Linked DNA regions of Lichenicola cladoniae. The protein of the gene in region 1 binds, or shares a complex with, the protein of each later gene. Links are inferred from orthologs where the notes say so. Each region holds a gene or a part of one and is shown in the gene's direction. Other genes may lie near its edges.

Evidence for each region.
Region 2: the proteins of HN018_RS06370 (region 1) and tldD are in contact, whole or in part, in a solved structure (PDB 5NJ9), measured with the Escherichia coli proteins. The link is inferred for Lichenicola cladoniae from one-to-one orthologs.

What each region holds. Positions count from the first base shown.
Region 1 is NZ_CP053708.1:1,387,305-1,391,114, reverse strand. What follows is about bases 484-3,482. They hold HN018_RS06370 (TldD/PmbA family protein), read left to right. Parts: upstream 484-1,306; coding sequence 1,307-2,659; downstream 2,660-3,482. Other genes in these bases: HN018_RS29065 (Tim44 domain-containing protein), read left to right, coding at 2,701-3,482; HN018_RS06375 (M16 family metallopeptidase), read left to right, coding at 484-1,310. Also shown: more of HN018_RS06375, read left to right, coding at 15-483; more of HN018_RS29065, read left to right, coding at 3,483-3,693; HN018_RS06360 (hypothetical protein), read right to left, coding at 3,719-3,810.
Region 2 is NZ_CP053708.1:3,265,254-3,269,064, forward strand. The notes cover bases 575-3,574. They hold tldD (metalloprotease TldD), read left to right. Parts: upstream 575-1,354; coding sequence 1,355-2,794; downstream 2,795-3,574. Other genes in these bases: HN018_RS14850 (COX15/CtaA family protein), read left to right, coding at 575-1,358; HN018_RS14860 (multidrug effflux MFS transporter), read left to right, coding at 2,879-3,574. In the rest of the region: HN018_RS14845 (TVP38/TMEM64 family protein), read right to left, coding at 1-106; more of HN018_RS14850, read left to right, coding at 339-574; more of HN018_RS14860, read left to right, coding at 3,575-3,811. UniProt on the Escherichia coli protein: Metalloprotease involved in CcdA degradation. Suppresses the inhibitory activity of the carbon storage regulator (CsrA).

The sequences.
Region 1 (3,810 bases):
GCACCAGGAACCAGATGACCGACAGCACAAAATCCGACACGATCAACACGACACGCCTGTCCAACGGCCTGACCATCGTCACCGAGCGCATGGACCGGGTCGAGACGGTCTCGTTCGGCGCCTACGTGGCGAGCGGCACGCGCAACGAGCTGGCCAGCGAGAACGGCGTCTCGCATTTCCTCGAGCACATGGCGTTCAAGGGGACCGAGCGCCGCTCGGCAGCGCTCATCGCCGAGGAGGTCGAGAATGTCGGCGGCCACATCAACGCCTACACGGCGCGCGAGCAGACCGCCTACTACGTCAAGCTGCTGAAGGAGGATCTTGCCCTCGGCGCGGACATCATCGGCGACATCCTGACCCACAGCAGCTTCGCAGCCGAGGAGCTGGAGCGCGAGCGGGGCGTGATCCTGCAGGAGATCGGCCAGGCCAACGACACGCCGGACGACATCATCTTCGACCATTTCCAGGAGACCGCGTTTCCGAGCCAGCCGATGGGCCGGCCGACACTGGGCACCGACAGCCTGATCCGGGGCATGAAGCGCGACACCCTGACCGACTACATGCGGGCCCACTACACCACCGGCAACGTGGTGATCGCCGCCGCCGGCAACCTGCATCACGAGCAGGTGGTCGACCTCGCCAAGCAGCATTTTGCCGACCTGCCGAGTGCGGCGCTGGAGAAGCCCGAGGCCGGGCGCTACCAGGGCGGCGAGTTCCGAAAGGAGAAGGAGCTCGACCAGGTCCATGTCGTGCTCGGCTTCCCGTCCGTGGGCTACGGCGACCGTGACTATTACGGCGTGCTGCTGCTCTCGACCCTGCTCGGCGGCGGCATGTCGTCGCGCCTGTTCCAGGAGATCCGCGAGAAGCGCGGGCTGGTCTATTCGATCTACTCGTTCAACGCGCCGTTCCTGGATGGCGGGCTGTTCGGCATCTATGCCGGCACCGGCGAGGACGAGGCCAAGGAACTGGTCCCGGTCACGCTCGAGGAACTGCGCAAGGTGCAGCTCACCACCGGCTCCGACGTCATCCGCCAGGACGAGCTCGACCGCGCCCGCGCGCAGCTCAAGTCGAGCCTGCTGATGTCGCTGGAAAGCACCGGCAGCCGCTGCGAGCAGCTTGCCCGCCAGCTGCAGGTGTTCGGCCGCATCATCCCGACCCAGGAGACGGTCGCGAAGATCAACGCTGTCACCCTGGACGATGTGCGCCGCGCCGCCGCCCGCGTGTTCCGCGGCAGCCCGACGCTGACCGCACTCGGGCCGCTCTCCAACATCCCGCGCCTCGGCGAGGTCGCGGACAGGCTGGCGGCATGAGCTCGCACGCCATGACCGATCCAGTGGCGCTGCTGCAGGAGCTGGTGGCACACGCGCGCCGCGCCGGCGCCGATGCCGCCGACGCGATCCTGGTGTCCGGCACGTCGGTCGGCGTGCAGGTCCGCCAGGGCCGCAAGGAGGAGCTGGAGCGCTCCGAGCATAACGATGTCGGGCTGCGCGTGTTCGCCGGTACGAGAAGCGCCATGGTCTCCGCCACCAGCGCCGAGCCGAACGGCTTCGGGCGCCTGGTCGAGCAGGCGCTGGCGATGGCGCGCGTGGTTCCGGAAGACCGGTTTGCCGGTCTCTGCGAGCGGTCGGCGCCGGACTTCATCGATGGCGACGGGCTTGATCTCGCCGATACCGCCGAGCCGGGCATAGAGGCGCTGACGGAGCGCGCACGACAGGCCGAGGCGGCTGCGCTCGCCATCGATGGCGTGACCAACAGCCAGGGCGGCTCCGCCGGTTTCGGCCGGAGCGAGATCGCGCTGGTGACGTCGGCCGGCTTCTCGGGACGCTATGCCCGCACCAGCCACTCGGTGTCCGCGAGCGTGCTGGCCGGCAGCGGAACCGCGATGCAGCGGGACTACGACTATCATTCGGTGGTGCATCTCGCCGACCTCGACGACCCCGCCCGGATCGGCCGCCATGCCGGCGAACAGGCGGTGGCGCGGCTGAACCCGGTCAAGCCGCGCACCGGCCACATGCCGGTGGTCTATGATCCGCGGGTCTCCAACAGCCTGCTGGGCCATCTCGCCGGTGCCATCAACGGGGCGTCGGTCGCACGCGGCACCTCGTTCCTGAAGGAGCGCATGGGCACGCGCATCCTGCCGTCCGGCATCGGCGTCGTCGACGACCCGACCCGCCGGCGCGGCCTGCGGTCCAAGCCGTTCGACGGCGAGGGCGTGCCCACCGCACCGCTCGTCCTGGTCGAGGACGGCGACCTCCATAGCTGGGTGCTGGACGGGCGCAGTGCACGGCAGCTCGGGCTGGCAAGCACCGGCCACGCCTCGCGCGGCACGTCGTCACCGCCGTCGCCCTCCACCAGCAACCTGTGCCTGACCGGAGGCATCGTCAGTCCGAGCCAGCTGATGGCCGACATCGTGGAGGGCATCTATGTCACCGAGATGATGGGATCGGCGATCAACGGGCTGACCGGTGACTACAGCCGCGGCGCGGCCGGGTTCATGATCCGCAACGGCGCCCTGGCCGAGCCGATCGCCGAACTGACGGTGGCCGGCAACCTGATCGAGATGTTCGGGCGCCTGCAGCCGGCCAACGATCTTTCGTTCCGACGCGGGACCGATGCACCGACGATCCGCATTGACCATATGATGATTGCCGGCGCCTGACCCATCCGGACGCCTTCAGCCCAACACCAGGACAGGACACCATGACAACCACCAAGCTGCCGCAACGGTCCGGCCCTCGCGCCGCGGCGGCGTCCCTCGCGTTGCTGCTCGCGGCCACGCCCGCGATCGCCCCCGTGCTGGCCACGATGCTGGTCCCGGTCGCGGCGGAGGCGCGTCCGGGCGGCGGCATGTCGATGGGAAGCCGGGGCAGCCGCACCTACATGGCGCCGCCGATGACACGCAGCAATCCAGGCGGCGCCTCCTCGTTCGACCGCAGCATGACCCCCCGCTCCAACTTCGGCCAGCCGGGCTACGGCCAGTCGGGGGGCATGATCGGCGGCATGGGTGGCCGTTCGCATCCGTTGATGGGCGGGCTCATGGGCGGGCTGGTCGGGTTCGGGCTCGGCGGCCTGCTGTTCGGCCACGGCATGTTCGGTGGCGGCTACGGCGGCGGGTTCGGCGGCGGCAGCATCATCGGGCTGCTGATCCAGCTCGCCATCATCGCCTTCATCGTGCGCTGGCTGTATCGCCGGTTCGCCCGCAATCGCGGCATGGCGATGAACCAGGCCGGATACGCGAACAATGGCGGCATGGCGTCGAACTACGGGCAGGCAGGCGGCGCAGGCGCCAGCCTGACGATCACCCCGGCCGACTACCAGCAGTTCGAACAGGGGCTGCTCGACGTCCAGCAGGCCTGGTCGATGCAGGACCTGCACAGCCTGTCGCGCTTCGCGACGCCGGAGATGGTCAGCTACTTCTCCGAGCAGCTCGGCGACCTGACCAGCCGCAACCTGCGCAACGTGGTCAGCGACGTGCGCATGGAGCAGGGCGACCTGTCGGAAGCGTGGAACGAAGGCGGACGCGAGTTCGCGACGGTGGCGATGCGCTACTCGCTGATCGACGTGACCACGGACCTGACCGGCCGCGTCGTCGACGGCAGTCCGAACGAGCGCCAGAACGTGACCGAGCTCTGGACCTTCGTCCGGGCCCGCGGCGGCAGCTGGTTGCTGTCGGCGATCCAGCAGGGTCGCTGAGACCCCTCTTTGCCCTTCGACCCGGCTACCTGGCTTCCTGCCGGGTGGCTGGATCGGAGTGCAGACCGGTGCCGGCGCCGGCCGGGCCGTGGCTCGTGATCTTCACCATGGCGAGCC
Region 2 (3,811 bases), 1.9 Mb from region 1 along the record:
GGACCAGCAGCGGCAGGATCGACTTGATGAGCCGCCCGGCCGGATGTCCGGACCCGGCAACGTCGGCGGGCTCGGACGACGGGGTTGCGGAGCGAGGCAGCGACATGGCTTCGCCGGTAGCATCGCGCCTGCCGCTTCACAAGCTGGACAGGGATCGCTTGCATCCTCTTGCAGGCATGCGATGGCGAGCCCTACATCAAACCATGCCTTCCGACACGATCGCTTCCCCCGGCTCACCGTCACGCGTTACGCGCTTTCGCGCACAATACGATGCCGGTCCAGCCACCACCGCCCGTAACGATCGCAGGGTGTCCAGCTGGCTGTTCGCGATCTGCTTCATGCTGCTCGGCATGATCGCCCTCGGTGGTGCCACGCGCCTGACCGGGTCGGGCCTTTCCATCATGGAATGGAAGCCGCTCTCCGGCATCGTGCCTCCGCTGACCCATGCGCAATGGGCGCATCTGTTCGCGCTCTACCAGCAGATCCCGCAATACCGGCTCGAGCACCAGGGCTTCGGGCTCGCCGGCTTCCAGCACATCTTCTGGCTCGAGTGGATCCACCGCTTCTGGGGCCGGATGATCGGCCTCGTGCTGTTTGTGCCGCTGGTGTTCTTCGCGGCTACCGGCGCGATCGGCTGGCGGATGATCGCCCGGCTGCTGCTGTTCTTCGTGCTCGGGGGGCTGCAGGGCGCAATCGGCTGGTTCATGGTGGCGTCCGGTTTCGATCCCGACAGCGTCGCGGTCGCCCCGGCCAAGCTGGTTCTGCATCTGAGCTTCGCCTTCGCCCTCTACGCCGCGATCCTGTGGACCGCCTTCTCGGTCAGGCGACCGGTCCCCGAGCCGATCGCCGGCTCCGATGGTGCCGTCTGGACCCGCCGGTTGGTGGCCGTTGCGGCCTGCGTGCTTGCGGTCACCGTCGTGGCCGGGGGCTTCACCGCCGGGACCCATGCGGGCTTCGTCTACAACAGCTTCCCGACCATGGATGGCCACCTGCTGCCGCCGCACTACGGATCGCTCCACCCGTTCTGGCGCAACTGGTTTCAGAACCTCGGCGCGGTGCAGTTCGACCATCGGGCCCTCGCCACCCTGACGGCCCTGACCATCGGTGGCGCGCTGGTGGTCGGGCTGCGGTCGAGCCTGACGAAAAATGCCCATGATGCGTTGATGCTGCTAGGCTGGGCGGTGCTTGCACAATACGCGCTCGGCATCACCACATTGCTTCTTGTGGTGCCTGCCTGGGCCGGCACCCTGCACCAGACATTCGCCGCCATCCTGTTGAGCGTCACGCTGTTTACCCTGCACCGCCTGCGCGGTGTCGGCGGCCCGATCGGCCGCCTGTCACGATCGGATCGTCCATGAGCGCCCTCGCCACCACCGACCAGCTTTTCTTCGGCCGCCCTGGCTCGACCCTGGATCGCACCGACGCCGAACGCATCCTGGGAACGGCACTCGCCGGTACCGACGACGGCGAGCTTTTCCTCGAATACCGCGAGAGCGAATTCATCAGCCTGGAAGAGGGCGTGATCCGCTCGGCCAGCTTCGACACCTCGAGCGGGTTCGGCCTGCGCGCGGTGCTCGGCGACGAGGCCGGCTATGCCCATTCCGACGAACTCAGCGAGAGTGCACTTGCCCGCGCCGCGACCACCGTCGGCCAGGTTCGTGCCGGCCGCAGCGGCATCGTCGCGGACACCCCCCGGGCGACCAACGCGCATCTCTACGGCGACGCCAATCCGCTCCGGGAGGCAGAGTTCGCCGTGCGGGCCGCGTTGCTGTCCGAGATCGACGCCTATGCACGGGGTCGCGACAGCCGCGTGGTCCAGGTGATGGCCTCGTTGGCCGCCGAGTGGCAGGCCGTGCAGATCCTGCGCGCCGACGGCAACCGGGTCGCCGACATCCGTCCGCTGGTGCGGCTCAACGTTTCGGTGGTGATGGAAAAGGATGGCCGTCGCGAAAGCGGCAGCTACGGCACCGGCGGCCGGTTCGCCTACGAACGGGTGCTGAACGAGACCACCTGGAAACACGCCGCCGACGAGGCGCTGCGCCAGGCGCTGGTCAACCTGGACAGCCGTCCCGCGCCCGCGGGCGAAATGGAGGTCGTGCTCGGCAATGGCTGGCCCGGGATCCTGCTGCACGAGGCGGTGGGGCATGGCCTCGAAGGCGACTTCAACCGCAAGGGAACCTCCGCTTTCTCCGGGCTGGTCGGCAAGCAGGTGGCATCCAGGGGCGTCACCATCGTCGATGACGGAACCCTGCCCGATCGTCGCGGCAGCCTGACCGTCGACGATGAAGGCACCCCGGCCAGCCGCACCGTGATGATCGAGGACGGCATCCTCACCGGCTACATCCAGGACCGCATGAACGCGCGCCTGATGAAGGTGGCGCCAACCGGAAACGGCCGCCGACAATCCTATGCGCACATGCCGATGCCGCGCATGACCAACACCGTCATGCTGAACGGCAGCCACAGCCCGGACGAGATGATCCGCTCGGTCAAGAAGGGCCTGTACGCGGTCAATTTCGGCGGCGGCTCGGTCGACATCACGTCCGGCAAGTTCGTTTTCGCCGCCAGCGAGGCCTACTTGATCGAAGATGGCCGCATCACCGCCCCGGTGCGTGGCGCGACCCTGATCGGCAATGGTCCGGATGCGATGACCAAGGTCAGTATGATCGGCAACGACATGGCGCTCGATCCGGGTATCGGCACCTGTGGCAAGAACGGCCAGGGCGTGCCCGTCGGCGTCGGCCAGCCGACTTTGAAGATGATGGGCCTGACGGTCGGCGGCACCGGCGGCTAGGTGAGCCGGCCCGTTACAATGATCCCAACGAGCCAGCCGATCACCACGGACCGACCAGTCCGCAGAATATTCCAGGACGGGCAGATGCCCGTCTGGCTCATCATCCTGTTGGGGTCGCTGAGTGCGGTCGGCCCGCTATCGACCGACATGTACTTGCCTGCCTTCCCGACCCTGGAGCGGTCGCTGGGCTCGGGCAGCGGCTCGGCGCAGATCACGCTGGCGGCATGGTTCGTCGGCCTTGCAGTCGGGCAGTTCACCCAGGGGCCGGCATCCGATCGCTGGGGCCGTAAGCTGCCGCTGCTGGTCGGGCTGGCGATCTACTCGATCGGCTCGATCGGATGTGCTGTCAGCCACGACCTCTGGAGCTTCAGCGCCTGCCGCTTCCTGGCCGCGCTCGGTGGCTCGGCCGGCATGGTCATCCCGCGCGCCATCGTCCGCGACGTCGCGACCGGCACCCAGGGTGCCAAGCTGATGTCGCAGCTGACCCTGGTGCTCGGCGTGGTGCCGGTGCTGGCGCCTTCGCTCGGCGCGCTGGTGTTGACGATCGCCAGCTGGCGCTGGATCTTCTGGATCGCCACCTTCTACGGCCTGGTGTCGCTGACGATCGTCTATCTGACCCTGCCCGACACCCTGCCCCGCTCGATGAGGCTGCATCTTGCGCCGGTCGAGGTGCTCGGCCGCTATATCTCGATCTTCAACGAACGGGTGTTCCTCACCAACACCTGCATCTGCGGCTTCTCGAGCTTCGTGGTGTTCGCCTATCTGTCCGGCACGCCGATCGTGTTCGAGGAGATCCTGCACTTCACCCCGACCGGCTTCGGGCTGATGTTCGGGATAAACGCCTTCTTCTACATACTCGGCACGCAGGTGAATGCCCGGATCGTCGGCCGTGTCGGGGTCGAGCGAATGCTCGGATACGGCATCGCGTCCATGACCGGCGCCGCGATCCTGCTGACCCTCATGGTCCTGACCGGGCTCGCCGGCCCGCACGGTACCATAATCGCCGCGGCGTTCCCG